One region of the Limibacillus halophilus genome, then DNA from elsewhere that is predicted to be linked to it. Evidence: riboswitches for the same ligand, from Rfam matches in the RefSeq annotation. Region 1 holds a riboswitch; the other holds the start of a gene.
The links. Region 1 has a riboswitch for cobalamin ahead of FHR98_RS08850 (TonB-dependent receptor plug domain-containing protein). Riboswitches for the same ligand answer to the same signal wherever they lie in the genome.
Positions count from the first base shown of each region.

Region 2: it holds a riboswitch for cobalamin, as region 1 does, so the genes downstream of both, FHR98_RS11620 (FecCD family ABC transporter permease) here and FHR98_RS08850 (TonB-dependent receptor plug domain-containing protein) in region 1, are expected to answer to the same signal.

Region 1 covers NZ_JACHXA010000004.1:162,946-177,823, reverse strand. Annotated here, with positions in the region: gene FHR98_RS08920 (GNAT family acetyltransferase) at 1-368, shown strand, start outside; gene FHR98_RS08915 (sulfotransferase family protein) at 365-1,180, opposite strand; gene FHR98_RS08910 (sulfotransferase family protein) at 1,182-1,904, opposite strand; gene FHR98_RS08905 (amino acid ABC transporter ATP-binding protein) at 1,990-2,739, opposite strand; gene FHR98_RS08900 (amino acid ABC transporter permease) at 2,788-3,912, opposite strand; gene FHR98_RS08895 (amino acid ABC transporter permease) at 3,923-5,116, opposite strand; gene FHR98_RS08890 (amino acid ABC transporter substrate-binding protein) at 5,322-6,341, opposite strand; gene metC (cystathionine beta-lyase) at 6,618-7,811, shown strand; gene hisI (phosphoribosyl-AMP cyclohydrolase) at 7,841-8,248, shown strand; gene FHR98_RS08875 (hypothetical protein) at 8,304-9,110, opposite strand; gene FHR98_RS08870 (hypothetical protein) at 9,107-9,391, opposite strand; tRNA gene FHR98_RS08865 (tRNA-Arg) at 9,623-9,699, opposite strand; gene FHR98_RS08860 (ETC complex I subunit) at 9,743-10,048, opposite strand; gene FHR98_RS08855 (ABC transporter substrate-binding protein) at 10,189-10,986, opposite strand; gene FHR98_RS08850 (TonB-dependent receptor plug domain-containing protein) at 11,057-13,018, opposite strand; cobalamin riboswitch at 13,167-13,400, opposite strand; gene FHR98_RS08845 (hypothetical protein) at 13,477-14,878, opposite strand, start outside.
Region 2 covers NZ_JACHXA010000006.1:124,785-139,662, reverse strand. Annotated here, with positions in the region: gene FHR98_RS11640 (superoxide dismutase) at 183-470, shown strand; gene glxR (2-hydroxy-3-oxopropionate reductase) at 509-1,402, shown strand; gene FHR98_RS11630 (translocation/assembly module TamB domain-containing protein) at 1,425-5,618, opposite strand; gene FHR98_RS11625 (autotransporter assembly complex protein TamA) at 5,648-7,510, opposite strand; cobalamin riboswitch at 7,735-7,957, shown strand; gene FHR98_RS11620 (FecCD family ABC transporter permease) at 8,045-9,046, shown strand; gene FHR98_RS11615 (ABC transporter ATP-binding protein) at 9,043-9,855, shown strand; gene FHR98_RS11610 (energy transducer TonB) at 9,852-10,946, shown strand; gene FHR98_RS11605 (calcium/sodium antiporter) at 11,215-12,162, shown strand; gene FHR98_RS11600 (glycosyltransferase family 4 protein) at 12,252-13,370, shown strand; gene FHR98_RS11595 (YncE family protein) at 13,398-14,576, opposite strand; gene FHR98_RS11590 (hypothetical protein) at 14,783-14,878, shown strand, end outside.

The sequences.
Region 1 (14,878 bases):
AACGGCGGCGCATGAGCGACGACGCACTTCGGGACATTATCGAGAACGACCTCGTGGAGGTTTTCGTTCTCTATGCCGAAGGTGTTCCCGCGGGCTTCTTCGAGTTAGATGCGAGGAAGCCGGGAACGGTGGACCTCGCGTTGCTGGGCGTGATGCCGGAGTTCATCGGCCGCCGATTTGGTCCCTTCCTGCTTCACAGCGCCGTGGACAGGGCTTGGGAGAAGCAACCCGACAAAGTGACCGTGAACACCTGCACGTTGGACCACCCTAAAGCTTTGCCGTTGTACCAGAAGGTCGGCTTCGTGCCTGTCAGTCGCAAAACCATCCAAATTGACGATCCTCGTGAGAACGGCTTGATCCCATACTAAGGGACACCGCCGCCTTCCTTAGGATCCCTGATGGGTTTCCCGCGCCAGAAAGATTTATCCGTCAATCTGTAAACTTCGTCCAATTCACCGCCACCCCTATCGGGCCGGATATAAGTGATGATTTCGTCGATCATCATTTCGTCAATCGGCATTCCGGCAAAATCAGCAAGTCCCCGTACGAGCGACTCACGCAACCGCAATCCACGCTCGTAGCTCACAAACGCTACGGGACAATCCGTATTCCGAACCATCGTCGTGAGGAACCCGACTTGGGCAAGCGTATCCTCAATCGTTTTCATGTGCCCCTGCCCCGTTCTGGCAAAGGTGGTTTGCGCGGCCGCCTGCAGATCACGGAATACAATAATCAGGTGAGGATTTGGAAGAACGGACAACAGTTCGACGATGTAGACATGGCCATTCGGGTCCTTCCAACCCCAAACGTCGCGTTCTGCTGCTTTGCGGGATGCTATCGCTCGCAATTCATCGAACTTCGCCGCAATTGGTTTTCCATCTCCGTCGTAAAGTGGCTCCAACTGCCTCGCTGTTTCGGTAAAATCCAAATCCTCATTGTTTGCACTTTCGATCCGGTCGCCCATCGGAAGACCCAAGAGGCGCAAACACCCAGCGACCATTGAGGTCCCCCCCCTGGGAACGCCGAGCACCACATAGGTTCGTCGCTTCTGATCAGGAGCGGCAGGCCGGATTACCGTAACGGGCTGAATCAGGTGCGCAGTATCGGATTCCACGACTGGGTCATAGTTTATCAAAAGATGCCATGCGGCCTTGAGGCGGTCGGAAAAGCGCTGCGCCATCTCAGTCACTTTCCGGCTTATAATAAGCCCGATCGCGCGCGCGCGCCTGTGCATCGATTTCACCGGAAACACGGTCAGGTCTGACAAAGCTTGCCAAGTCCTGACAGTCCTTCTGCGTCAATTCCAATCCGCAGAAGGAAGATAGGAGCCGCAAGAATTTTTCTGGATGACGAAGGCAGCGCTCGTAACTGATCAACAACGTCGGTGCAGATAGCTGCTCAATCGCGTTTACCATCGCAGTCAGGTGCCCGAGCGACGCTCGCAGTGACAAGGGATGATCCAATCCCAGGCGCTTGTGATTACGCTGCGCGACCGCATGCACATCCCGAAAGATGTAAAGCAGGTGTGGGTTACGGAGCCTGTCCAGCACTTGCGGTAAAATCCGTAGTGTTTCGGGATGCTTCCATCCCCAAACCGGATGTCGTTCGTTTCGATATTCAATGAAGGCCCGGAATTGCTCCAACCGCTCCGGCAAAAGATTTCCCGCACCATCCAGCAGCGGACGGCACTGAATCAGGTCATGGAATTCTTGATCTTCATTGTTGGCTTCATTCAAGCGTTCTCCCATGGAGACGCCCGCTAAGCGCAAACAGCCGGCAACCATTGACGTGCCGCCGCCGCCCAGCCCCAACACACATAGTGTTCGTTCGGCGTTGGAAGTGGAAGGTCTTAGAACATCGCAGGGTGATTCTATCTCCCGTGACGCGCTCGCCTTGCTCTCCATCCTCGCTCCAGGCCCCCCTGGGCAGTGACATTGGAGGATTTCTCCAACATCGGCGTTTCCCGACTCCTTGCGGAGCTTCTTCTAACTAGTGATGCAGTATCTGACTGAGGAAGAGCTTCGTCCGATCCGACTTAGGATTGGTAAAGAACTGCTCCGGCTCGTTCTCCTCAATGATCTCACCGCCATCCATGAAAATCACCCGGTTCGCGACCTTGCGAGCGAATCCCATTTCATGGGTAACGCATAACATTGTCATGCCGGATTTCGCCAAGTCGATCATCACGTCCAGCACTTCCGAGATCATTTCCGGATCAAGTGCCGAAGTCGGTTCGTCGAACAACATGATCTCAGGGTTCATACAGAGACTGCGGGCGATGGCCACACGCTGTTGCTGACCGCCGGAAAGCTGCCCAGGATACTTCTTGGCTTGGTCGGGGATTTTAACCCGCTCCAAATACTTCATCGCAGCTTCCTCGGCTTCCCGCTTTGGCATCTTACGGACCCAAATGGGCGCAAGCGTACAATTCTCCAAAACCGTCAGGTGTGGAAACAGGTTGAAGTGCTGGAACACCATTCCAACCTCGCGGCGAATGGCATCGATGTTTTTTAGATCGTTGCTCAACTCGATGCCACCAACTTGAATGCTGCCCTGCTGGTGTTCCTCCAGGCGATTGATGCACCGGATCATCGTGGACTTGCCCGAACCCGAGGGCCCGCAGATGACGATTCGTTCACCGCGGCGAACTTGTAGGTTGATGTTCTTAAGAACGTGAAAATCGCCATACCACTTGTGCATGCCGGTGATTTCGATAGCGACCTCATCGGAGATCTGCATTTCCGTTGTCTCGATGGCTTGTTCGCTCATCTTTCAGCCTCCTTGTGCTTAGCGCTTATGCCCGGTGTGAAGCTTCTTCTCCAGGTACAAGGAGTACCGGGACATAGCGAAGCACGATACGAAGAAGAAAAGGGCCGTGTAGATATACACCTCAGTCGACAAACCGTTCCATTTTGGGTCCGCCAATGCCGACCGCATGATCCCCAAGACGTCGAACAGTCCGATGATCAACACGAGGGTCGTATCCTTGTAGAGACCGATGAAGGTATTCACGATACCCGGAATCGATATCTTCAGGGCCTGCGGCAAGATAATCAGCCGCATAGCCTGCCAATATTTCAACCCCATGGCATCGGCGGCCTCGTACTGCCCTTTTGGAATTGCCTGCAGACCACCGCGCACCACCTCGGCGATATAAGCCGACGCGAAAAGGGTGACCATAATCAGCACCCGCAAAAGCAGATCGAACTCGGTCCCCGGCGGCAGGAAGTAGTTCAGCATCGTCGATGCGACGAACAACAGTGTGATCAGTGGCACGCCACGAATGAACTCGATGAAGGCAACGCTGACGATCTGCATAGCCGGAAGATTTGAGATACGGCCCAGCGCCAGCAAAATACCCAACGGCAGCGAGAAGGTTATCCCCGTGATGCCGATAATGAGTGTCAGCATGACACCGCCGAACATCTTGGTCTCGACCAATGGAAGTCCCAAGAAGCCGCCCACCACCAGCCAAATGGCGATAAAGGGATAGGCTAAAGAGAACCAGATCATTTGTTTGCGTAGCGGAAAGCGGTCGAACAGAACCGGTCCCAAAGCAACAAACAGCAGCAGGAAAGTAAGCTTCAAGCGCCAACGTTCCGCTTCCGGATAGAAAGCGTAAAGTGATACCTGAAAGCGCTCGCTGATCACGGCCCAGCACGCGCCGGTTCCCTTGGCAACGCACTCTTCGCGGTTACTTGCGTTAATCACCGCATCAAACACGAAGTAATCCAAGATCGGCGGCACGATCCGCCAAAGGATCGCGATCGCCACCAGGGTCAAGATCGTGTTCCCGATGGAACTGAACAGATTTTTGCGCATCCAGCCTATAATGCCGCGTGTCGCCAAAGGCGGCGGCATGTCGGGGTGCTGGCCGGGAGCGTAAGTCTGGGTATCCTGTAGATTGCTCATGACAGCCCCCTCACCTCTCTACCAGTTTGATGCGTTTATTGTACCAGTTCATGAAGAGTGAAATGACCAGCGAGAAGCTGAGATAAATCAACAGCACAATGGTCATAGATTCCATCTCACGCCCTGTCTGATTGAGCGAGATACCACCGATTGTCGCCACGATGTCCATGTACCCAATGGCAATTGCCAATGACGAGTTTTTCGTCAGGTTCAGATACTGGCTGGTCAGGGGCGGTACGATCACACGAAGAGCCTGCGGGATAATGACCAGTTGCAGCGTCCGATTGGTCCGCAATCCCAAGGCATGAGCCGCCTCTGTCTGGCCGTAGCTGACTGCAAGAATACCGGCGCGTACAATCTCGGCGATAAAGGCCGAGGTATAGAGCGACAAAGCAAGCCACAGTGCCAGGAACTCCGGCTTCATGGCTACACCGCCAACGAAGTTGAAACCCTTGAGCTCAGGATAGCTCCAGTTCATCGGCATGCCGGTAACCAGGAAAACCACAAACGGCAGTCCAATGATCAATCCAAGCCCGACACGGAACACCGGCAGAATGCGACCGGTTTCCTCCTGCAGTTTGCGCGCACGGCGCTTGTAAAGCACCGTCCCTACTATACCGCCGAAAAAGGCAATCATGGTTGCCCAGAACAAAGGCTCAGGCAACGGACTGGGGACATACAATCCGCGATTGCTCAGAAACACACTCTCACTGAAGAAGCTGGGAGACTGACGGGGTACCGGCAGCGTGTTAACGACAATGCCGTGAATCAGCAAGATGTGGAGCAGAACCGGAACGTTTCTGACAAGTTCGATGTAGCAATAGACGATGCGGCTCATCAACCAGTTCTTGCTGAGACGCAGAACGCCAAGCACAAATCCGACGATGGTCGCCAGAATGATGCCCGAAACCGCCACAAGAAGTGTATTGAGAATGCCGACGATCGCCGCGCGGAAATGAGTGTCGCGCGAGTTGTAGTCGATCAGTGTCTGATTAATGTCGTAGCTGGCCGGAGCTGAAAGAAAGGTGAAGCTGTACCCTTTGCCGATCGTCTCCAGATTGATGACGGCATTCCGGATTATGTAAAAGAAAAACCCGAATAGCAGTGCCACCGTCAGAATTTGAAGAATGACCGAGCGCGCTTCTTTGTTGTTCCAAGCTCGGGATAGGGCGCTACGGCTATCGACTATGTCTGCTGCCGCCATGACCGCATTTCCTTTGAACTCTTGGCGTTCTTTCTGTCTTCCGATGCCTGACTGTCATCGTGATGTGGCCCAGAACCAATCGCGGCCACCACGACATGCGACGCCATCTCGGAACACTGAAGAACTATGACTCAAAAAGTCCAAGAGGCGACGCAACCCGGATAAAGAGTTGCGCCGCCGTATCTTGAACCTAGGGCTCCGTTGATTAGCGGATCGGCGGAGCGTACATCAGACCACCTTCGGTCCAGAGCGCGTTCAAGCCACGCTCAAGTCCAATTGCGGTATCGGGTCCGATGTTACGGTCAAAAATCTCACCGTAGTTACCGACTGCCTTAATGGCGTTCTTGGCCCAATCTTTGCTAAGGCCAACCATGGCGCCGAAGTCACCTTCGGTGCCGAGCATCCGATCGATATCAGGATTGCCGGTTGCCTTGGCAGCAAGCTCGTCAACATTGGCTTGCGTCACGCCATACTCTTCAGCCGCGAGCAGAGCGTACAAAACCCAACGCGTGATATCGCCCCAAGCATCGTCGCCCTGGCGTACTGCCGGGCCGAGAGGCTCTTTGGAGATGATTTCCGGCAGAATCACGTGATTCTTCGGATCGTCGAAGGTCGCACGCGTTGCAGCAAGACCGGAAGCATCCGTTGTATAAACGTCACAACGGCCGGCCAGGTAGTTCGTGCGCGCTTCTTCGTTCGTCTCGATGGGGACCGGCTCGTAGTTCATGTTGTTGACCCGGAAGAAGTCAGCAAGGTTGAGCTCGGTTGTGGTACCCGTCTGAATGCAGACCGATGCACCGTTCAATTCCTTGGCGCTGGTTACGCCCAGGTTCTTGTTAACCATGAAGCCCTGACCGTCGTAGTAGTTCACGCCCAGGAACGTCAGCTTCAGGTCGGCATCGCGGCTCATCGTGATCGTGGTGTTACGATACAGGATATCGCCCTCACCGGCATTCAGCGCAGTGAAACGAGTTTTGCCGGTAGTTGGTACGAAGTTGACTTTTTCCGCGTCGCCTAGGACGGCAGCAGCCGTTGCACGGCAGAAATCAACGTCAAAACCGTTCCAACGACCATTCTCGTCGGTAAACGCAAAGCCCACCAGGCCAGTTGTAACGATGCAGCTCAGCTGCCCTTTTGCCTTCACGTCGTCCAGTGTCGCTGCGTTTGCGACCCCAGTAGCGAGAAGAAGGGCTGCTCCTGCACCTAACAATGTTTTCTTGTTCATGGAGATAAAACCTTCCCTGTTTGTCCCTTGCCTTAAATCACACGCGAGCACCCCTCATCCCTCTCAGGTCAAGGATTGGTTCCCTGTGGGGCGAACTCACGCACAAACCATGGAACAGATGCACCTGAAAGGCAATAACCTAGACATTTAATTGCAATAAAATGATTTGTATGCCGAAAATTCCCGAAGTATCAAATGCTTGCGCAAATCAAAGTGTCAGTTCCTAGATTGAATAGCCCCTAATCACAACGACGTGAAACACAGGATATTTCCACAATGACAACCTCAAGAGTAGAATCTAAGCGCACACGACTCGTCCAAAGCGCGCGTCACAGCAGCGACTGGAACGGCGCTTTGAATGCACCGCTTATGCGCGCCTCGACCATATTGTTTGATCGCCTCGACGAATATGAGGTGCGCCCGGATAGAAGTAGCAGGAAGCCTTCATACGGCATCGCTGGCACAACAACTCACTTTGCGTTTCAAGAAGCCTTGGCCGAACTGGAGGGCGCCGCAGACGCAATCACGCTGTCATCAGGCCTTGCAGCGAACACGGTTGCACTGCAAGCCTTCGTAAACCAGGGCGACCATATCCTGGTGACCGACAGCATTTATTACCCGGCGCGGCGTTTTTGCGACAAGATTCTAAAGCGCCAGGGAGTTGAGACCACTTACTATGATCCGACTATCGGCGCCGGCATCGAAGCTCTGATACGACCCAATACCAAGCTTATCTATATGGAGACCCCGGGATCGCTCACCTTTGAGATGCAGGACGTACCCGCAATTGTTGCAGCGGCTCGTAAACACGGTGTGCGCACTGCGCTGGACAACACCTGGGCAACGCCCCTGTTCTATCGTCCATTAGAACAGGGTGTTGATGTGTCCATCCAGGCGGGAACCAAGTACATCGGGGGACACGGTGATCTGATGCTGGGTTACATCGCCGCAAATGAAGCGTCCTTCCGGGCGGTATACGACATGGCATTGTTCCATGGTCATTGTTGCGGCCCTGAAGAAGCATACCAGGGATTGCGAGGATTACGCAGCATGGGTGCGAGGCTCGACCAGCACCAACGGGGTGCACTGGCGGTAGCGCGCTGGTTGCAAGAGCGCCCCGAGGTCGATCGTGTCTTGTATCCTGCCCTGCCGGAAGACCCGGGCCATGCCCTATGGAAGCGTGACTTTGACGGGGCGACAGGCCTCCTTGGTATCGTCCTAGCGAAGCCTTATGAACACCGAGCCGTCGAAGCGATGATCGAATCCTATAAGTATTTCGGTATCGGCGCGAGTTGGGGTAGTTTTGCCAGCCTAGTCGTCTCGGGATACCCTGAAAGGCACCAAACCGCGCGTCGCTGGGAGGCGACAGGGCCGCTTTTGCGTTACCATATCGGCTTGGAAGACCCTGATGATCTTATCAACGACCTAACAGCCGGTTTCGAACGTCTAGAGCAAGCGAACAAAGGCTAGACTACAATGAGAGGCAGTAAGGAAAAAACATGACCGACAGTCCCGAAGGCCTCCCTCCCTCGCTCGATGCAGCCATCAATTTCGACGAGCGCGGACTCGTTGCTGCTATCGCCCAGCAACTAGGCAGCGGCGAGATCCTCATGATGGCTTGGATGAATCGTGAGTCACTGTCAGAGACGCTCAAGACCGGCCAGGTTTGTTATTGGTCCCGTTCGCGCGGAAAGCTCTGGCGCAAGGGCGAAACCTCAGGACAAACACAGCATTTGAAGTCACTCAGCGTCGATTGCGACGGCGATACGCTGCTCCTGACGGTCGAGCAGAATGGTGTTGCCTGCCACACCGGCCGACGCTCCTGCTTCTTCCGTCAATGGAATGGACAGAAACTAGAGGACGTCTTGCCGGTGGAACAGGATCCGGAAACGCTCTACGGGCGTTAAGAGCGAACACCGCACCACCGTCAAGATCTTTCGATAACGAACCTTAAAGCCCGCGCTATTCTTTGGCCACGAACCCACTGGCGGTGAAACCAATGGCCTCAGCTTGTAGTCCGCTAATGCGATCATCCAGCCAAGGCAAGACATCTCCCTCCCCGATTGGCCACCAATGTCGCACCGCCGCGCCAAACTGCGAATTTCGAGGATCGCCAGCAATCCCGTTGTGATGCTCCATAGCCTCAATCTGGGTCAGTGCTCGGTCGCAAAGAATCAGCTGTGACGCATCCATCGTAGGTCGGAAGATAGCGCCCGATCCCGGATTGCCGGCAACATTGGGTCGTTTGTACGAGATCACCGGTCCCGTCAGAGTATCCTCTACGACCGACATGTTGTCCGGAACGCCGTTTACGTAAAGTTGGAACCCGGCCGCCGATCCACTTCCGTCATAAGTCAGCAGAAAAGTCACAGCCGGCCTGGCGGTCCATCCAAACACTGATGATCCCAAAGCCCTTGCCCGCTGGCCCGCTGGAACATCGCCTTCAAACCGGCAATGAAAACGCCCGAACTCGGGACCACTTGCCAGGTTAACGGAAAGAACAAATCCGTGCCGTGTCGGGTCCTCTTCGGCAGTTGGCATGGTGGACAACAAAACCACACTGTCATTTTGCCAATGCCAGGCCATGTAGAGCCCTATGCTAAAAGCGCGATCACTCCGCAAGAGATCGCTGGTTTCAATCGGCAACACCATATAGTCAAAGACGCCATTGAAACTGAGAGCCTGTTCATCCACGAACCCCAGCGCACTCGCTCTTGAACTGGCGAACATCGGTGCGGTGATCGGCGAGCGAACGGGACAGCCCCTCATGCGACATAGGGCACCAGATCCGCCCGAAGCCCGGATGGCGTACCTCCGCCGACTGCCATACGAAGTTGAGACGCGCAGATCTCCAAGTTTCGGACCTGTGCATCACCCTCGATGAACTCACCACCTTCGACCGGCAACCAGGTTGCCTCGTCGGGACCCAACATCTCCAACCGCAATGTTGCACCATTGAATGTGCCGGACACCCGGAGGGTGAATCGGCCAGCCGCAACCTGGACCGGCGTCCCTGTCGCGACCTCATCTGCAAGAAGAATTGTAGTCATCTATCACTCCTGATACTCCAGGAAGACGCGTAACAAGACTGCAGCAGCCCCAGCGTCTTCCGGGCGTTTGTACCAATAAGCCATGTTGTTTTGGCTTCCGGCCCCCAAAATGCGCATTCGCGCTCTTATGTGACTCAACGAGCATGAGCCACACCCTATATACAATATTAATAGGGAATAAACAATAACTTTTATCAATTTTTCTAGGTTTTTTGGTTCGACGTATGGAAATGGCGACCCCGGCAGGATTCGAACCTGCGACCTAGTGCTTAGAAGGCACTTGCTCTATCCAGCTGAGCTACGGGGTCACGAACCCATTTCGTACAACCAGCACACTTGCCAGGAATTCCGCTAGTGGGTCCAGCGTCCAAGACGGCTGTAGGAAAAGTTGTCAGCATAGGCTTTGGGTTTGATCTTTCGCGCGGTGGGCTCGGATATGCTGTACATCAATCCTTGCTTTTCCGCGTAGGCGACCGCCTCTTCCTTGCTGTCAAACCACAGGCACACTTGATGTTTGGTTTCGGCACTCGATGTCCAACCCATCAGCGGTTCAATTTCACGGCGTGCGCCCGGCTCGAATTCCATGCACCAGCGATCGGTACGCGCACGTCCTGACTGCATTGCCGTTTTGGCCGGTTTGAAAATACGAACCTGCATCCTGCTTCTTTCCTTGCAATCCTTGGCTCATGTCTTCCCCGCCTTGCTGGGGTCCACATGATCCCTAACTCTATTGGTTCATTTACTTACGGGATTCCACGACTGCATGGCAAGCGCCACGGCTCCGCCGCGATTCCCACCTATCGACTGACCGTTCCTGCTTGCCTCGCCAGCTCACGTGCCGCCGCGACGGCCTCGGGGCCCCCACAGGCCCAAGCAAGCGGCGGTAGCTTGAGAATTCGACCGTACCCTTCCATACCCTGCATTGCCGGGTGCTCCAGTAGCGCTTCCGCCTGCGAGCGCGACACACCCGGTTGTGCTTGCAGCACCAAAAAATCCGGCCGGGAACTGATAAGGTCTTCGAGGGATAGATAAGGCCGCTCGAGATCGGCTGCCAGGTTCTCCATACCCGCAGCGGACAGGAGTCGGTCGCCAATGGTCCCTGCCGTCGGCGTAAAACCGTTTGGTTCGAAGAAAGCCGCCGTCGGTCGATCTGGACGATTGCCGACTTGCCGTTGCAACTCGGCTAAATCGGCGTCTAATTGCCTCGCGATCTCTAATCCGCGAGGGCCGACTTCCAGCAAATCGGCAAGCTCGGTGATCACCTTGGACGCCTCTGAGAATGATCGGGGTAACGGGATGGTCTCCACTCTGTAACCCAAGCGCTGCAACAGACCCGCAGTGTGCGGCGTCGTGAAGGGGCCTGCCAGGACGAGATCGGGATTGAATGAGATAACTTCCTCAGCGCGTCCGTGATTAACGGGAATCCCTTTAACCTGATCGGCAATGGACGACAGCTGTGGATCAGCACTATCAGCGGCAACGGATAGAATGCGGTCTCGATCGACCAGTTGCAGCAGCAACTGGTCGATACAAAGATTCATGGAAAGAATGCGTTGTGGTCCAGATCGTGTTTCGGCGGCTGACAACTGACCCAATGATACCCCTCCTGCCCCGATCAGAATCAGGAAAAGCAACAAGGAGCAAACCGATAGCCGCCGCGGGCAATCAATCCGGCGAGAAACCGATCCGAAGGCCCACAAACGCCGTAAGGCCCGGGCCTCTGGTTTCAAACACGTCGATCTGTTCGGCATCCGTCAGATTCTCCGCACGAGCGAAAAGACTCACGCCCTCAGTAATATCATAGGAACCGCCGAGATTGACGGTCGTATAGGAATCGAGACCGACCCGTGTCGCCGGAAAGGTCGCAAAGTTCAGGTCGTCCTGCTTACCCTTGTGCACTAATCCCAGGTTCACGCTGGCACGACCATCTAGGAAGCGATAGTTGGCGTTGAGGCTACCCATATGGCGAGGTCTGCGAATCAGCTCTTGTCCGTTGCTGTCCTCACTGTCGGTATAAGTGTAGCTGGCCGTCAGACGCAAATCAGGCAAGGGGCGAATCGAGCCCGCAACTTCCAACCCTTTGATCCGGTTTTCACCAGTCGCGTTGAAGGCCGTATTCCCTGTACCGACGATTAAGTCCTCGATGGTTGAATCAAAATAGGTGACATCGATTGATGCGCGCTTATCCCAGAAGTTCTGCTCGATCCCAATATCCCAACCGATTGCCGATTCGGGCTGCAGGTTCGGGTTGCCCGTAAAGCCCGGCCCAAAACCGAAGAGCTCGGTCAGTGTGGGGTTCTTGACTGCTTTGCCGAAACTGCCATGCAGGCGCGTATCCGTATCTGCGAGGAGGTAAGCCAGCGTGGCGCGGTAGGTCGTGCTGTCATCGAAAAGTTTTTCGTTATGCTGCTGTCGAATGCTGCCCCCCAGGAACAGGCTATCCCACAGCGCCAATTCATACTCGCCGATCAAGGAGTTACTCGCCAGGGATTGATCTTCTCCGCCCGAAAGGAACGTTCCCGCCGCATCCTCTTCCAAGCGTTCAAACGCAAGAATGAGCGTGTGCTCAGCGTTTGCCACTTCCGGTGTGGCAAAGAAGATGTTCGATTGATAGAGGTATTCCCTTACCTGCCCCTCGGTCGAAGTGACCGGTAAAAAGAAGAAGGGGTCCGTCGTCTCGGTATCGATGTCGGAGATACCGGCCGCAACGATCTGTTCCCACTGCCCCTCGAACAAAGTCAGTTTAGCTTGTGCTCGCCCCGTGGCTTCAACGGTATCGGTAAAGACACCCGGCTCGTCTTGCGTTGCAGATACGAAGGTGTTCGGGTCAAACACCAAGGGGTCAAACTCCACCGTCGCATCGCTATAGCGGCCGCTTAAACTAACCTCGACAAACCGCCCTACATCGAACTGCAGATTGGCATTGATACTGGTGTTCTCATAGGGGTCCGTCTCCGAGACGCCGGGCATCTTGCGGTCCAGAGCAGAAACGCTGTCGCTATTAAGGCGTGTCGCTCCTAAATAAAATGAGTAGTTCTCTTCACTATGACTGACCGAACTGGAGAAACGGTAGCTTTCAAGTGTCCCGGCCTCCAACGTAGCCGACACACGAGATGGTCCGCCTTTCCTAGTGATGATGTTAATCACGCCACCCATGGCTTCGCTGCCATAGAGCGCGGACTGCGGGCCGCGCAACACCTCAATACGTTCGAGATCAACCGCCAGAAGATTATCGAGGTTGAACGCGTTACCGCGAGACGGGTCATTGACGCGCACGCCGTCAATTAAAACCAACGTCTGATTTGCCTCCGCGCCGCGGATGCGAACTTCGGTCAAGGATCCCATGCCACCCGATCGGGTCACCGCTACGCCGGGAACTTCCTGCAGAACATCGGCCACCGATTGAGTCTGCCGATCCTCCAGATCTTCGGCATCAATGACCGTGACGGCGCTGCCGACCCTGTTAGCCGACATCGGCACACGACTTGCACTGACAACGATTTCCTTACCCGGCGTACTTGGCGAAACTACATCGGAATCCTGCGCGGCCGCAGATGTTACATGGGCCAGTGAAAAAACTGTCGAGATCAGGCCTGCATAGAGCAGTGCTTGCTTACTGAGAGACATTGCTTCCCCCCTCCGGGTAAAAGGCATTTTCACGCGCATTCCAGAGGCGAGGGTTTAGATTGGAGAAAGCAACGAGCGGCCCGCTGTTCGAAGCTTGGATTCTGCAATCCGGGCCGTTATCCCGTTCGCGGACTCCCCCGTCCACCGACCGAAACACGACGCGACGGCAGGTCTCCTGGCTCACGGGTCTTAGCCTGTTACCCGACCTTCCCAGTCCTTAAAACTTTGTGGACCAGTGGCTTATACGGATAAAGGCTCGCCGCTTACAGTTGCGGGGGCAGCCGTGGAATTGATTCCGCGCAATGATTCGCGCCTCGCACCACGTTCCCTCTTGCGTTTTCAGGCCGCTACAACCCGAAAAACCGTCACGCGATTGAACTTTTGGCCGTCTGGCCGGGGAATGTCAATCGCCTGGACGACACATAGTGGAAGGGCCGCGACCCACGCCTCTAGGACGTTCAGTTAATTCGATAGAGAATGAACTCCGGGTTTGCCGCTACGGGCGTCAATTTCCAATCCGTCGGCGCATCCAAGGGTTGGCGTCCCAACCACAACAAATAGTCGAAGGTACCTGGCCACCCATCGAAGTACCGGGCCGCGCCATCCTGCCCCCACCCGGCTTCATTGGGCGCCGCCTTTGCGGCACGCTCAAGCAGTTCCGGCATTTTCGCAGGATAGGCTTGGGGTTCATTAAACACGCTCAACGGTGCGCGAACGTTTACGCGCGAGGTGTTAGTAAAAAGCTTGGGTTCGAAGGCCATGGCTTCGATAACCGCAAGGCTGCTGGAGTGATACAATTCGTTCCACACCAACTCGGATCGATCCTTCTCCGGCGGCCAAGCGGTTAAAAGCCAACTGCCTTCACTCATCCCGGCAAACGCTTCCGTCATCTCGCGCTGAACCCGATCAACGCTTGCCATGCGTTGCCAGGCATAGGACCACTGCCAGGCAAACAGACCAAGGAACAGTATTGCAAGAAGACCCCTCACCTTCACTGAGGCGACCGTCAATTGGCTACCCGCAAACAGCAAAAAAACGAAGAGTGCGGGAAACCGCAACTGCAGCAGGCTAATGCCCAGGAATTTTTCGGGGATAAACAGGACGAGCAGTCCCACAGCGATCACAGGTGCCCTGATATCAGGATGCCACACCAGTGCCCCGGCTTGCCGTAGAGCAATAAGAATGACCGCCACGACCGCCAATACAATTATCCCCTGGAGCAAGTCGGACAGGCCAAAGGCAAAAGTGAAATTTATCAACATTGCCATGGGACTACCAAAGGAAATACCCCCGGCGGGAAGTCCGCCCAATGACAAGAAGGATATGATCAGCAAAGCCAGTGGCACCATAAAGAGGATGCTCTGCAACAGAAGTTCCCGCTGGCAGAACAAAGAGGCGTGTTTTGGCTGATGCAGGGCCCGTGCCACTTCGTAAGCGAGGACCATGTAACCCAACGCCAGGAACCCAAGAGCATGCCAGAACCATAGGACGACCACGAGAGGCAGGAAGATTGCTAACCGCAGCCAGCGGCTTCGCTGGCGAAAGGCTATCCATCCCGAAAAGCCGACGAGTGATAAGCCCACACCGGCAAGAAAATTGATCAACCCACCGGCAAGCGGCGCGCTGTACAACGCAGGCAGGCAGGCTAATGGCCAAAGGGACCACCGTCGGTACAGAACGAAATGTAGCAGCATGCCGCCAACGGGAAGTAATGCGACAGCAAACACCGAAAAAACCGTGGCTGCGGTATAGACATTGATTAAGCCAACGAAGGGACCGACCAATAGATCCATCGCCAGATCAGGAATTGCCTGCTGGTTCAATTGATAGGACTGCTGCAATGCGGGTTGGTGACCGAAA
Region 2 (14,878 bases), on a different contig from region 1:
CCTTGTGGTTCATATCGCCAGACTTTGACCCACATGTCAGCCGGGGGCAAGTTCAGCACGGCCAAACGGGTGAAGGGCCGGCAGCTCAAGAAGCCCTCGCGCTAACACGCACCTTTCGGGGTCAACATCCATTTCCAAGAGACCTAGCCTGGCGACGGCAAACAAGAGTAGGAGAAAATCAGATGAAAATCATTGTGATCGCGACGCGTGCGGATCGTCCCGCCGAGGAGTTTCAGCCATTGCTTGGGCCAGAGTCGAAAAAGGCACTGTCTTTGATGGCCGAAGACTTCGTGCGCGAGATTTACAGCCGTAGCGATGGCAAGGGCGCGGTCATGGTTTGCGAGGCAGCCAGCGAAGACGAAGCGCGTCAACGCCTGTCGGAGTTGCCGCTAGCTCAAAAGAATTTGCTTACCTTCGAGTTCTACCCGGTTGCGCCGTATCGCGGCATTGTCAACGCGGCAAACGCGTGAAGAGATATAGATCAGGTTTGATTCGAGGGAGATAGGACATGGCAAAAATCGGTTTCATCGGCTTGGGGATCATGGGAAGTCCCATGGCGGCCCACTTGCAAGATGCAGGGCATGAACTCTTTACGGTGACTCACCGAAGCCCGGTTCCCAAAGTCAATGCGGACAAGGGTGCGGTCAGTTGCGCCAGCGCCAAGGAAGTCGCGGAGAAATCGGAGATTATCATTTTGATGGTTCCGGATACCCCGCAGGTAGAGGAAGTGCTGTTTGGTGAATCCGGTGTGGCGGCGGGTCTGTCGAAGGGCAAGACCGTCGTCGATATGAGTTCGATCTCCCCGACGGCGACCAAGGATTTTGCCCGGCGTATCACGGCTACCGGCTGCGGCTATCTGGACGCGCCCGTGTCCGGGGGGCAGGTTGGGGCAGAGAACGCGGCGCTGACGATCATGGTGGGGGGCGCGCAGGAAACCTTCGACAAGATCAAGCCGCTTTTTGAGTTGATGGGAAAGAACATCACGTTGGTCGGCACGAACAATGGCGATGGTCAGACTTGTAAGGTCGCCAACCAGATCATCGTTGCTCTGAACATCGAAGCCGTCTCGGAAGCGTTGGTGTTCGCAGCCAAGGCGGGCGCCGATCCGGCCAAGGTGCGCGAAGCGTTGATGGGCGGTTTCGCATCATCGAAAATTCTGGAAGTTCATGGCGAGAGGATGATCAAGCGGACCTTCAATCCGGGCTTCCGGATCGAACTGCATCAGAAGGATCTCAATTTGGCGCTGCAGTCTGCACGCGAGCTGAATGTCAGTCTGCCAAATACCGCCACAGCCCAGGAGCTCTTCAATGCCTGTGCGGCCATGGGCGGCTCTGGGTGGGATCATTCTGGAATGGTGAAGGCCTTGGAAAAGCTGGCGAACAGCAAAGTTGCCGAGGATTGATCGCTTACCCGGCGGCAGCGCCTCAATAGTCCCACTCGAAAAGGACGCCGAGGTTGCTGCTGCCGCTTTGCTTGAGCTTGCTCTCCACCGAGATGTTGGGCGTTACTTCCAGCTCAACACTGACCCCGCTGCTGCGCGGGTCGGCCCCTTGCTCCACACCCAGGAAAAGATCTTCGGATAGATAGGTGCCGGCCTCGACGCTGGGCCCTGCGTTTTCGCTTCCACCGTCAACCCGCAAGACATCGACACCCAATCCCTGGCGGATGGAATCCATGAGATCGACACCGCCGGTTTTCCCGGATAGCTGCCCGACAGCAGAGGCCAGTTGCAGAGCTTCCACCGCGCTCAGCTCGCTGCCGCGTTTGTTGAACAGAACCCGCGCGAGTATTTCATCCTGCGGCAGCGTAGGCACAGAGCTCAATTCCACTTCGATGGCGTCGCTGGGGCCAAAAATCTTGGCGATGACTTGCAGGCCATCAGTCTTGTATTCCGCCGTCAGGTCAATCACCGGCGGCGCGCCGGGACGGTTGGGCAGCCGGATGGTGCCTTTGGTTATCTTGAAAATCTTGCCGGCGATGGTCATCTGGCCGCGCACCACTTCCAGACTGCCGATGACGGAAGGCTCGCTAAGCTTGCCAGAGACGTCGAAGCCGCCGGACCATTCTGAATCAAGCCCTCTACCACGGACAAAAACTTGACGAGGCAGCTCGACATTCAGCGCAAGCTGCATGTCGGCAAACAGGCGGGGACCTTGGTTGGCTGCTTCAACCGGTGGCGGCGCATTGCGGTCTATGACTTCCAGGTCCACCACTTCGGCGGGCAAATCGTTGGCGATGGAAACATCCACCAAATCGCTGGCCAGATCACCTTCCAGAATCGGGTCGACCAGACTGCCCCGCAAGGTGAGGTCGCCGGAGATCGTGGCCTTCAAATGATCCTGCTTTACCAGATCCATGCGACTCAGCTCGGCGGCGAGGGATACCGGGTAGCCACGTTCCGGCTGGAGTTCGACGTTACCCGTTGCCGACAGCGTCCCCGAACTGCCATCGCTCGCTGTCAGGGTCTCCAAAATGATTCGATCACCATTGAACCTGAGCGCTGCTGTCAGGTCCTGGAGCAGGGTGCCTTGCTCCAGATTCTCGTAAAAGCCTCCGTCTAGGTTCAAGCTGCCATCCACGCGCGGTGAGGCAAGCGTGCCGGAAAGCCGTGCATCGAGTCTGGCCCGGCCGCCCATGCGTTGGTTGGCAGGTCCGAAGATATCGACGAAGGGGGCAAGATCGCCTGCCCAGGTCATTTCGCCGGTGAGCTGCCCGGTCTGAGGCAGGTCGGCGGACAAACTCGCCATGTTCACCCGGAAAGGCAAACTGACCCTTGCCGTCAAGGGATCTTCGGCGAAGCCGGTTGCTTCGACATTCATGTCGAGGGTTTTCCCGTCGAGCCGCCCCGCAAGCGTAGCCCGTAGGGGGTTCAGGCGTTTTTCCGCCGAAAACTTCAGATCGCTGGCTGAAACATCGATGGTGCCTGTTGCCATCGGATTGCCGCTTACCTTGACCTTGGCGTCGAGGCGACCGGCAACGCCTGCGTCGGGAGAAACCAACTCCATCAGTTCCAACGGCAGATTTGCGATCTGCGCGTCGAGATCGCCACCGCGTGCGCTCTTGGTGAAGGTGACGGCGAACCTGGCGTCGTCCAGCGCCAGTTCCGGTGCGGCGAGCCGAATTCCATTTTCCGTGATCCGCAGGTCCACGGGCTGCATGATTGAAAGAACCTGACCGGCCAATTCCAGGCGGCCCGTTTGAGCGACGACTCGCGGTTGGCCGCCAGCGAGCTCACTGGCCCGGGCTTCGAGTGTCAGGGCAAGGGGCTGCTGTTTGCTGGCCAGTGGTTGGGTCCCCTTGGCGTCCAGGCGCAGATCAAGTTTTTCCGCTGTTCCTTTGGCCGTTAGGCGTGCCGTTTCCAGCGTGGTGTCGGACGCTGCAATGCCCGATAAATCGAGTGTGAACGACCCGCCGGGGTTGCCGAGCAAATCTGTCAAGCGGGCCTCGAATATCGCCGATTCGATCGTTTGTGACGGGGCCAGCACCAGTTGATCCAGTCTACCGGCGGCTTGCAGTTCGGGCGCAGCGGTAGAGCCGGCGAGGGTGATTTTCATCTGACCGCTACCTTGAAGCTGCGGCAATCCGGCGAGGGCGCGCCAGTGTTTGGCGTCGGCAACGCTGAGCGTGACATTCCCCTGGGGCAAGGTCGCGTTCGCCGGCAAGATAAGAGAGCCGGCAGCCTCCAACCCGGGGAGGGAGGCGGTAAAGCGGCTGCCGGGTTGTGCGATACTCCCCAGAAGCTGTCCGTCAATCGTGAAACCACCTTCGATTGGTAGGCCGAGGTCGACGGCCAGCCTGGAAATATCGGCGATGGAAACTTTGTAGTTTCCGCCCAATTCATCGAAATCCGCGCCAAGCAACAAACTTCCGCCGACCGAAAGATTTGCTGCACTTAAAGCAAGATTGGAAAGCGCCACGCCGCTGTCCGCACCAAAGGAAAAGTCGGTGGCAAGGACGAGACTGTCTTCAATGAGCGCGCCCAACTGCGGTTGGTCTATTGCAGAGAAATCCGAGATATCCAGCTTTGCCTGCCCTTTGGCGCCGCTTCCATCGAGCGGGCCGGTGACCTTCGCGGTCAGCAGGGCCGATCCGGTCAGCGCTTGTCCGGCCATTGCACCCAGCGGTGCGATATCCGGTATCTCGGCTTCGAGCGAAAGGTCGGCGTCACCCCCATTCAAGGGCAGAACGCCGCTCGCACGCGCATCGAGGAGAGCGCCTTGAAGGTGCAGGCGCGAAAGGGTCAGCACCAGTGCATCGCCATTGAGTTCACCTGCGACCTCAAGGCTTGGGCTGCCGCCGAGAAGCACACCTGGCTGGGGCATGTCGGGCAGCGCGAGACCCTCCAGTTTGACGACTCCTGATAACGCCAAGTGCTTGCTTTCCGGGTCCAGAAGTTGACTGTCGAGAACAAGGTTCGCCGAGGTCGCGCTCGGCCCGGTCCCAGGATGCTGCAGCAGGCGGAGTCCCGAGATACTCGCTTCCAGATGCAGGGCCGGTGCCGTCAGTAGCCCGGTCTGCGAAAAGACGAATGCGAGGCTGTCCAACTGGACATCGGGGGCCAGTTTGGTCAACGCACTTGCGTCGACCAGATTAACGCTACCTTCCAGCGCAGCTTCCAGACTCGTCAAATCGACGCTCCCGGTTACGCGCGCGGCGGCCACGGGCCCGGCAAGGACGAAGCGCTTGATCTCAAGTCGGTCGCTTTCCGGGAGTTGTAGTTGCAAGGTGAATTCCTGATGGCCGGGCAACAATTCTGCCGCTGCGCTGCCGGCGGTGAGCGGCAGGTCCAAGAGCCCGTCGAAGGCAACCTCAAGTACGTCGTGCGAACTGATCAGAAGGGTTCCGTCCAGCGTAGCCTGCCCCTCCAGCGAAGCCGCGATTTCTCCTTTCCATTCCGTGAGGGGGGCGTCGCCGGTCAGATGCAGCGCGACAGCCGGTAAGGCGGGATCCCCCGCAAGCTTGGCGATCAACCCGCCGCTGCCTTCAGAGGCGTCAAGAGAGAGGCGCAACCTGCCGCTGCCGATCGAATAGGCGGCATCGGCCTTGACGCGTAGATCGCCGTCCAGACGCTGCAGGTCGAGGAAAGAGGTCAATTCGCCCGGTTCGCGGCCCTTCAATCGACCGGAAAGTGAGAGCGATGCCGCTTCACCGATAACATCCTGGCCGAGATCGATCTGCGCGATTACCAACCTGTCGATCTGAAAACCGAAAGGGAGGTCAGGAATGGATAGCTCGTTCCTGGTTTCCTGCTCGTCGGCGGTTGCAGCAGGTAATCTCGCAAGCGAAAGCGTCCCTGCCTCAAGAGAGGAGATTTCCAGGCGACGAGAGAAGAGGGCATCGACTTGCCATTCCAGGCGCAGCCGATCGAGACCCAACCAAGTGCCATCGGGATCGGCTAGCGAAAGACCGGTAACCTCCAGGCTGGAGAAGGGGTCGCCGTTCAAGGCTGCGATGCGGAGTTCCATTTCGCCGGGGGTCGAGGCGGCTTCTTCAATGGTCGTCTTCAGCCACGCAAGCCCCTCCGCGCTGCGAAGCCAATAGGTCGCAGCGGCAATCGCGGCGGTTACCACGAGCAGCGGCAACAACAGCAGCAGGATAAACAGGCGAATTCGGCGCAAGGATTTCCCTTCCGTCAGCGGCCCCGATGTCAGAACGCCTGACCGAGGCTGATGTAGAATGCGTAATTGTCATCGCTGTCCCGCTTGTTCAACGGTACGGCGAAATCAAAGCGGATCGGGCCGACGGCTGTGTGGTAGCGCAATCCAAGCCCGGCGCCCCAGCGAAACGGCTCACTACCGCTCGGCATTGTGTTGCTGGAGACCATACCGCCATCCAAGAAGGGTACCACACCTATGTCCTTGGTGACGCGCAGGCGAAATTCCGCATTTATCTCGGCCACCGATTTTCCGCCGAGCGGATCATTGCTCGCATCGAGCGGGCCGACGGATTGGAAGGCGTAGCCGCGCACTGAACCGCCGCCGCCAGCGTAGAAACGCTTGGAAGCAGGCAGTTCCCCGGCGGTTGCGCCGAAAGCGCTGCCTAGCCGGCCGCGCAAGGCAAAGACGTAACGGCTGTCTTCGTCCAGGGCGTGATAGGTTGAAGCGTTGATTTCCGTCGAGGTGAAGGAAAAGCTCTCTTCAATGGTCGCGAAGTAGGGCGTCAGCACGACACCCAACCGCTGGCCATGCGTCGGATCGAGCAAATTGTCAGTGCCGTCGTATTGTGCGGCCATCGGCACGCCGACAAGCCCCAGTGTACGGGCTTCCGTATTGCGGGCGTCGGTGCTTTGCTCAAACTCAAGACTGCCGCCAAGGCTGTAGGTCCAATCCTCGCCCCAGGTGCGTTCCAGGCCAAGGTAGGATGTTATCGCCTTCGATTCGAAAGCGTCGGTGTCCTCGCGGATAAAGCCCCCCTCTGCGAGCAGGGTTTGATCCTCGCCCAGGAACCAGGGCTTGCGCAGACGGCCCGTCAGACTTTGCTCCAGAAGCGAGCCTTTTGCCTCAAGGGTCAAACGCTCGCCGGCGCCGAAAAGGTTGCGGTGCTGCCAGCGCGCCGAGCCACCCGGTCCATCGATGGAATCGAAATTGAGCGAGAATCCGATAGTCCGTTGAGGCCGTTCTTGGACCACCACCTCGACGGGCAGTTTGTGATCCGTGACCTCGGCGGCTAACGGCTCCATGGTCACGCTGTCGAACAGCTCGCTGGACATGAGATTGCGTTCACTTTCGTCCAATAACTGCTCGTCGTAGAGCGCGCCGTCCTGCCAGACGATCAGGTGCCGCAAATAGCTTTCATCAATGCTCTCGACCCCATTGAAGCGGACCTCGCCAAATTTGTGCGGCTGACCACTATCCAGGTACAATTCCACAGACAGAATCTGCTTGTCGTGTTCGACATAGACCTTGCGGTCGGTGACTTTGGCGAAGGGGAAGCCCTCGCGACGCAGCATCTGTAAAAGCTTGGTTTGGGCTGAGGCAATAGTCGGCGCGTGGGCACGTCGTCCCAGGCCCAGTCCCAAGTCCTCCAGACGTTGCTCGTAAGCTGCGCCGGGCTGATTCTCGGCTTCATCAATGATCTTGTATTCCGCCAGTCGGTAGGTTGGGCCACGCTCGATGGAGATGATCACGGCAGCCGGGTCGCCCTCCGAAATCTCATAGGACAGTTTGCTGTCGTAGTAGCCTTCCGAACGGAGCGTCTTCGAAAAGCGCTCGATGTCGTTGTCGATACGCCGTCGCAAACCACCGCGGGTTTGCGGCCGTTGATCCTGAAGCGATAGCAGTTGTGAGGTTTGCTGGATAAGCTCTTCGAGTTTTTTCGACTCCTCCAGGCCTGTGATCGTCACACTGTAGGATTCGCCGCCCGTACTTTCCTCGGTATCCGTGTTGGTGTTGACGTTCGCAGGGTCGCTCGCCGGCTTGGCCAGATCATCGGCGATGTTCGGGGCGCCGACCAAAGAGAGATCGCGTTCCTCAGCCGACAGGGTTTGCGCGGCTCCGAGAAGAACCAGCACGGCCAGACTAGCAAGGTATGTGAACCGGTAAGCGTCGATAGTCTATCTCTCCCCTGGTTCTGCGCCCTTCAAGGCAATAACAAACAATTGCGGCAGAAATGCCTCTTTCCCACGGAAAGGGATTCCGTGGGAACCGTTAATTTAGAGGCATATGAGGCAAAGGCAAAAATGTCGGCGAATTTCCGGTCGTTCTCGCTTCGTTGACAGCTTCAGGGCAAGTCACGATACTGCGCGGAAGTTTGGGTTTTGCCTCTTTTTCGATGTGATGAGAAAGGGGCTTACGGGAACGCGGTGCCATTCCGCGGCTGCCCCCGCAACTGTAAGCGGCGAGCAGCACTGCCAATCGGCCACTGGTATAGCTTCATGAGACGGCGAAGCGACTGGGAAGGCGGCAGTGCTGGCTGTGACCCGCAAAGTCAGGAGACCGGCCCAAATGAAGCGTCACCCACCTGACGAACGGGGTGTTTCGACAGGGCGGTCAGCCGTAGCGGTGGCGCACCGAAAGGTGTAGGGCTGATAGCGACGGGTGCTTTGATGGCAGAGGGGTCGACCTCCTCCTCAGGTATATTGTATCTGGTGTTGCTGCTGCTTGTGTTCCTGGCGGCGGTGGCTTCGCTTGCTATAGGCCCGGCCGATATAGGTCCCCTGGATCTTTGGCGGGGCCTGCTTGGCGGTGACGAACGGGTCGTCATAATCCTTGGCGAGTTACGTCTGCCCCGCACGCTTCTTGCCTTGCTGGTTGGCGGCAGCCTCGGGCTGGCTGGCGCCGCGCTTCAAGGTTATCTCCGCAACCCCCTGGCGGAACCGGGGATCATCGGCGTTTCAGCCGCGGCATCCCTGGGCGCCGTTCTAGCCTTCTATTTCGGGCTTGCGGGGCAACTTGCGGCTTTGTTGCCGGTGGCGGGAATTTTGGGGGCCGGGGCGGCTGTGCTGCTGGTCCAGCTTTTGGCGGGGCGGCAGGCCGGTAGCGTGACCCTGATCCTGGCAGGCGTTGCCGTGAGCGCTTTTGCCTCGGCCCTGACGTCGCTCGCTTTGAACCTGGCTCCAAGTCCCTTTGCCGCATTGGAGATCGTATTCTGGCTGCTCGGCTCACTCGCCGATCGAAGTTTCCCGCAGTTGTGGTTGGTGTTGCCCTTTATTCTCGTGGGTTGGCTTCTGCTGCTGTCCACGGGCCGTTCGCTCGATGCCCTGACGCTTGGCGAGGACGCAGCGGCTTCTTTGGGGGTCGACGTCGCGCGCTTGCGCTGGCGTTTGGTGGGCGGTACCGCATTGGCTGTTGGCGCGGCTACGGCGGTCGCCGGGGCTATCGGCTTCGTCGGCCTTGTGGTGCCGCATCTGCTGCGGCCCTTCGTTGGCCAGCGGCCCAGCCGTCTTCTTCCCGCTAGCCTGCTTGGTGGAGGTCTGCTGCTTCTCGCCGCCGATCTGGTGGTACGGCTCTTCTCGAACGGGCAGGAGTTGAAGCTGGGCGTGGTGACGGCCCTGATCGGAGCGCCGTTCTTCCTTTGGCTTGTGCTGCGACAGAGGAGGGCACTATGACCCTTCTGGAATCCGATCAAATCTCTGTTGAACTTGCCGGGCGGAGTGTGCTTTCGCAGGTCTCACTGGCGCTGCACCCCGGCGAGGTTCTGGGATTGATCGGCCCAAACGGCGCGGGAAAGACGACCTTCCTGCGCGCTTGCGTCGGCTTGCTGCCGCTGAGCGCGGGTACGGTGCGGTTTGCCGAGCGCCCGGTTGAAACCTGGGATCGTACTTTTCTGGCGCGTGATCTTGCCTACCTGCCGCAGGCTGCCGAGGTCCACTGGCCGCTTCCGGTTCGCGACGTGGTTGCTTTGGGGCGCTTGCCGCACCAGACGGGTTGGGGTCGTGATCCCGAGGGTGAGGCCGCGGTGGCCGAGGCTATGCAGCTCGGCGATGTAGAGAACCTTGCCGGGAGAATCGCAACGGAGTTGTCGGGTGGCGAGCGTGCCCGTGTGATGCTGGCCAGAGCGCTAGCCGGGCGACCCAAGATGCTGCTTGCGGACGAGCCGGTCGCCGGACTCGACCCTTATCACCGTCTGGAGATGATGGAGTGCCTGACCGTTTTGGCTGGTCGAGGGATGGGTGTGGCCGTGGTCCTGCACGATTTAACCCTGGCCGGGCGCTTTTGCGACCGCGTTGCACTGTTCAATCAGGGCCGCCTTGTCGCGGAAGGTGATCCCAGGACGGAAATGACCGCTGCCCGCTTGGCGGAGATTTACCGGGTCGAGGCGCTGACAGGCGAGCAGGGAGACCGCTTCTTTGTTGTTCCTTGGCGCAGGTTGGACGGCGGGCGCTCGGAAAGCGCCGAGGGTGGGAAAGCACGATGACCCAAGTGGTGCGGCATGGTGTAAGTCTGGAAGCTGCGGTGGAGCGGCCTTTGTTGCCGACGGCGATCGTTTCGTCAGGCCGTCTTGCGGGCGTACCAACCTTGATCACGGCATTTCTGTCATTGCTGCTGCACGGCGTCGCCTTGGCCGCGCTCATCGGATGGAGTGGCAGCGCTCAGGTTGAGATGGGGGACATTCAGACCATCGAGGTGTTGTTGGTTGAGAGTGCTTCGCCGACGTCTGAAGGGCGGGAGATGCCCTCGCAGCGCGAGGCACAGAATGAACGAAATGCGGAAAAAACACCCAGTGCTCCCTACGCCGTGCCGCCCCAATCGCGGTTCAGCCGCCCAACCTTGGCGACAAAACCGGACGATGTGGCGGCGACGCAGTCGAGCGTTGCCAAGGTCGTGGACCCGGTCACACCACCGGGATCCATGCCTGAACAGGCGTCGCCCCTTTCTAGCGATATCCTATCCTCGGAGCCGCCTGTGACGGTTCATCCTGAAGCGCCGTTGCCTCGGCCATCGCCAAGCTCGGCAGAAAAACCTCAGGAAGCTTCCCTCGCAAAGGCCTTGCCCAACCCGCCGCCGATCAAACCGGCTCCGCCTCTAGATGCCGGTGTCGCTTATCAACAGGCGCTCACGCCGAGGGCCCCGATAGAAGAACCTCGGGAGCAACCCGGCGACAGACAAACGGCAGCTTTGCCCGATCACTCAGCCACGTTGGACGCAAAGCAAAATGTGGGACCGGGAGACAATGTCGACCCGATTGGTAGCCTGGCTTCCTCGGACGGCAAGGCTGTCGGCGGTGCTGGCGGCAGCTTGGCGGTCGCGGCGCCAGGCAATCGACCCCCCGCTTATCCGAACATCGCCCGCCGTCGCGGCCAGGAAGGGCTTGTGCTGTTACGTGTGGAAGTCACGCCCGCCGGTCAGGTGGCCGCGGTGCAGATCGCAACCAGCAGCGGGCATTCGATCCTGGACCGGGCGGCTGTCGATGCGGTGGAAGATTGGCGGTTCCAACCCGCGGTGCGGGCTGGCCAAAGCATAGCAGCGACGCTTGAAATACCCGTTCGGTTTCGCCTGACCGACTAGGCGCGGAAAGGAGGTTTGACTTCCTTCGCGCTGGAATTTCGCGTGATAAGGCCGATGCGCCGCCGTTTCTCCCCGGCCGGCAAATTTAACTAAGCCCTTGCAATCACGCAGCGCGGTCCAATATGACGCGTCATTGCCTTCCGGTGATAGCTCGGGTGAAAAGTCCTCGTATAATGCGCCAATTGTTGCGTTTATCTGTATACGTTTGGCTCCGGTACCCGGATAGCCCATCGGGGATAGAATTGCTGCAGCACGAGCCTATCATTCCATGAGTTATTTTCTGGTCGGAGCAGGTTTGGTTCTCCTCTTTGTCGGAGGCGAAGCACTCGTTCGTGGTGCGGTTGTGCTGGCCCGAGCGCTGGGCGTTTCACCGCTTTTCGTCGGTGTGGTTATCGTAGGATTTGGAACGTCGGCGCCGGAGTTCGTGGTTTCGGTCGAGGCGGCCTTGGTGAACAAGCCGGACATTGCCGTAGGCAATATCGTCGGCAGTAACATCGCCAATCTCCTGCTTATTCTTGGCGTTGCCGCCGTTATTTATCCGATGCCCGCACGCTTCAATCAGATCTGGCGAGAGGCGCTGGCCGTATTGTTCGGTGCGCTGCTGCTGATACCGCTCGGCTATATGGGAATCATCGTGTTCTGGCAGGGCATTGTCATGTTGGCGTTGCTTACTGCGTTCCTGGTCTACACCTATTGCAGGCAGAGCCGTCAACCGATGGCCGAGGAAGAACTGCTCGATGAGATGCGCTTGCCAAGCAAGTCGACGGCGGCGAATCTGGGTGTGGGTACCGTTGTCTCCGCAGCCGGAATTGCGACGTTGGTGCTGGGATCGAATTTGCTGATCGAAGGTGCCATAGACATCGCGATGCAGTTTGGTATCTCCGAGGCCGTCGTTGGTCTTAGCCTGGTTGCGGTGGGGACGTCCCTGCCGGAGTTGGCAACCTCGATTGTCGCCGCCATCCGCCGGCATTCCGATGTGGCGCTTGGAAATGTCCTGGGCAGCAACATCTTCAATGTTTTTGCCATACTGGGCGCGGCGTCCCTGATTACGCCCATCCCCTTTTCTCCGGAAATAGCGCAGGTCGATGTCTGGATCTGCATTGCCTCGACGCTTCTGGTGGGAGTCTTGATTCTGAGCGAGAAGCGCTTGTCACGGAGCGAGGGAAGTCTCCTTCTCGCCGCCTATGCGGGCTACATCATTTATCTCTACAGCTAAGCGCGAGAGCGGTTTCCTGTTTCCCCTTGGCGACAGAGCCGTTATCTCTGCCTGAGCTTGGCGGCGCGCCTGGCGAAGTCGAGGTATGAATGGTGCGAAGGCTAATCTTTCTGGTTCCAGATGCAGGATACTTTTTGGGCCATCGCCTGGCATTGGCGAAAGCGGCGCGCGCGGCCGGGTGGGAGGTTGAGGTGGCCACGGCCCCCAACGCCCGGCAAGCGGAGATCGCCGCATTGGGGTTTGTCGTCCACTCACTGCCTTTCCGCCGTCATGGCCGCAACCTCCTTGGCGCCTTTTTGTCGCTGGCGGCAATCTGGCGTCTTTACCGCACCCGGCGTCCGGATCTGGTGCACCACGTGACGTTGAAGGCTGTCGTCTTGGGCGGCCTTGCGGGCCGCTTGGCCCGGGTTCCGGCGATGGTTCATGCCGTGACGGGCCTGGGCTACCTTTTTACCGCCGAGTCCTGGGATTGGCGGTTGCTGCGCTGGCCGGTGAAACTTGCGGTTTGTCTGGCGACGCCTGCACAGGCCAGGCTGTTGACCGAACATTCAGGCGACCGGGCTCTTCTTGCCTGGACGCCGGGTCTGCGCGCCCGCGCCCGTGTTATCGACGGATCGGGCGTGGATACCGAAAGCTTCGCTCCGGCGCCGCTGCCCAAAGGCCCCACTCGGTTTCTTCTTGCTTCCAGGCTTCTTAAGTCGAAGGGCATAGAAAGCTATGCCGCTGCCGCGGCCGAGCTTCGGGCAGCCGGTGTCAGGGCTGAGTTTTTGTTGGCCGGCGATCTGGATTCAGGACATCCGGACGGACTGGAGCGCGCCCTGCTGGAGCGGTGGGAAAGCATGGGCACGATTGAATGGGTCGGTTACTGCGCCGACATGCCGAGCCTTTTGGCTTCGGTTCATGCGGTGGTCCTGCCGAGCGCCTACGGCGAAGGCATCCCGCGCTGTCTGCTCGAAGGCGCTTCAGTTGGCCGAGCTTTGATCGCCAGCGAACTGCCCGGTTGCCGGGCCATCGCCCAGGATAAAAGAAACGGTTTCATCGTGCCCTCGGGCAATATCCCGGCCCTGGCGGCTGCGATGGGAAAGCTCGCGGGCGACAAAGATCTCCTTGCGCAATTTGGCAAGGCCAGCCGGGATTTGGTTTTGGAGCGTTTCAGCGACGCCCAAATTACCGCTGCGACCCTGGAGGTTTATCGCGAGATTACGTGAACCTCCAGGGTGCCAGCGTGAGCCCGGTCAGTGTCCGGCTAAGTGATTCCATTCAGGCAACAGTACGATCGAGTTGGGATTGAAGCCCGCATTCTTCAGGGTATCCATCGACCCCAGGACCTTATGCTGCTGAAGGTCTATGACCGTGACGGCGCCATCGCTCATGCCCGGGAGGTTCAGTAGGGCATTCTGCACAAAGCCGTACTTCTCGTCCTTGGTGATGGCAACGTGATGAGCACCCTCTCCGGCGGGAAGGCTTTCGATCAAGCTCGGCTTGCCGGGGTCCATTCCGACATCGAAGACATGGAGATGCCCTGGCTTGGCAGTCGTTACGTAGAGCCGGTCGCCTGCATCGTTGAAGTACATCTCAAGGGGCACGCCTGCCTCCAGCGAAGCGAAATCGAAGACCTGCTCCGACTTGAAGTCCTGTGAGCCCTCGTCCCAGGTCATGGTCCAGAGCGTTCCGCCGAACATATTGGTGACGTAGGCTATTGGAGGTTCTGCTCCTGGGACAAAAAGAATCTCCACAGGGGCTTCTCCGGACCCCTCGGGCTTCATCGAAAGCCGGTGTGATCCCAGCGGTTGATAGGTCGTTGCATCGACGACAGAAACAACTTCATCAGGGCTCTTCAGGTCGCCGCTGATCGTGCTGGTGACCAGAACCCGATTGGATTTGCTGTTAACTGCCAGACCATGCGGATAGGTGCCCGGCAGCTTGATCTCCGCCAAAACTTCATCGTTGGAGACGCGACCTACGAAGACGTTGGCAGAGTTCATGCAGGTCGTGAACCACCGCTCGTTGGTTTCGTCAAAAATGACATCCTCCGCCATCTGACAACCCTCCAGCGCGATGGGCTTCAAGCGATAAGGATAGCGCTGCATGTCCATCACCATCAGCGAGGGCTGTGCAAGTGAGGTTACGTAGGCTTTGGTCATGGTCCTGTCGTAGAAGATATGATGGACCACCTGATCGGCGGGCATGGGAATGTCCATGATGATCTTGCCGAAGGAACCGGACCCCGGATCGACATCGATAATCGCTATTCCCTCTCGCCGCTCGCCCGGTCCGGATAGCTTTAGCGCTTTCAGCGAGTCCGCTGTCTTGCTCTCGTAGTTCATCATGGCGAGAATTTCAGCTTGCGTGGATGTTCCGCTCAGAAGCATTGCTGCAATGCCAAGCGCTGTTGTCATCGTAAGAACTTTCATAGGAACTCTCTCCCTAGTAGGTGAAACGCCCCGAGTGTTGTTCTTGATGTGATCGCCGCTTAGCCTTCGGGGGCTGCTCGGCTGAGAGCCTCTCATGCAGTTTTTTGAATTACTCAGCTCGACAAATCTTCTGCCACCAACCCGGTTTCGTCAATTAGAATGCCCGTTACAGCAGACTCTATTTACGATCGAAAGGACGTTAAGGTTTGAACCGAAAGTTGATTTCAGGCTTTCTGTTGAGTTCCACCCTGCTGGTTGTGGCGGCGACGGCGCTGGCTGACACGCGCAGCTTTGCGCTGCAG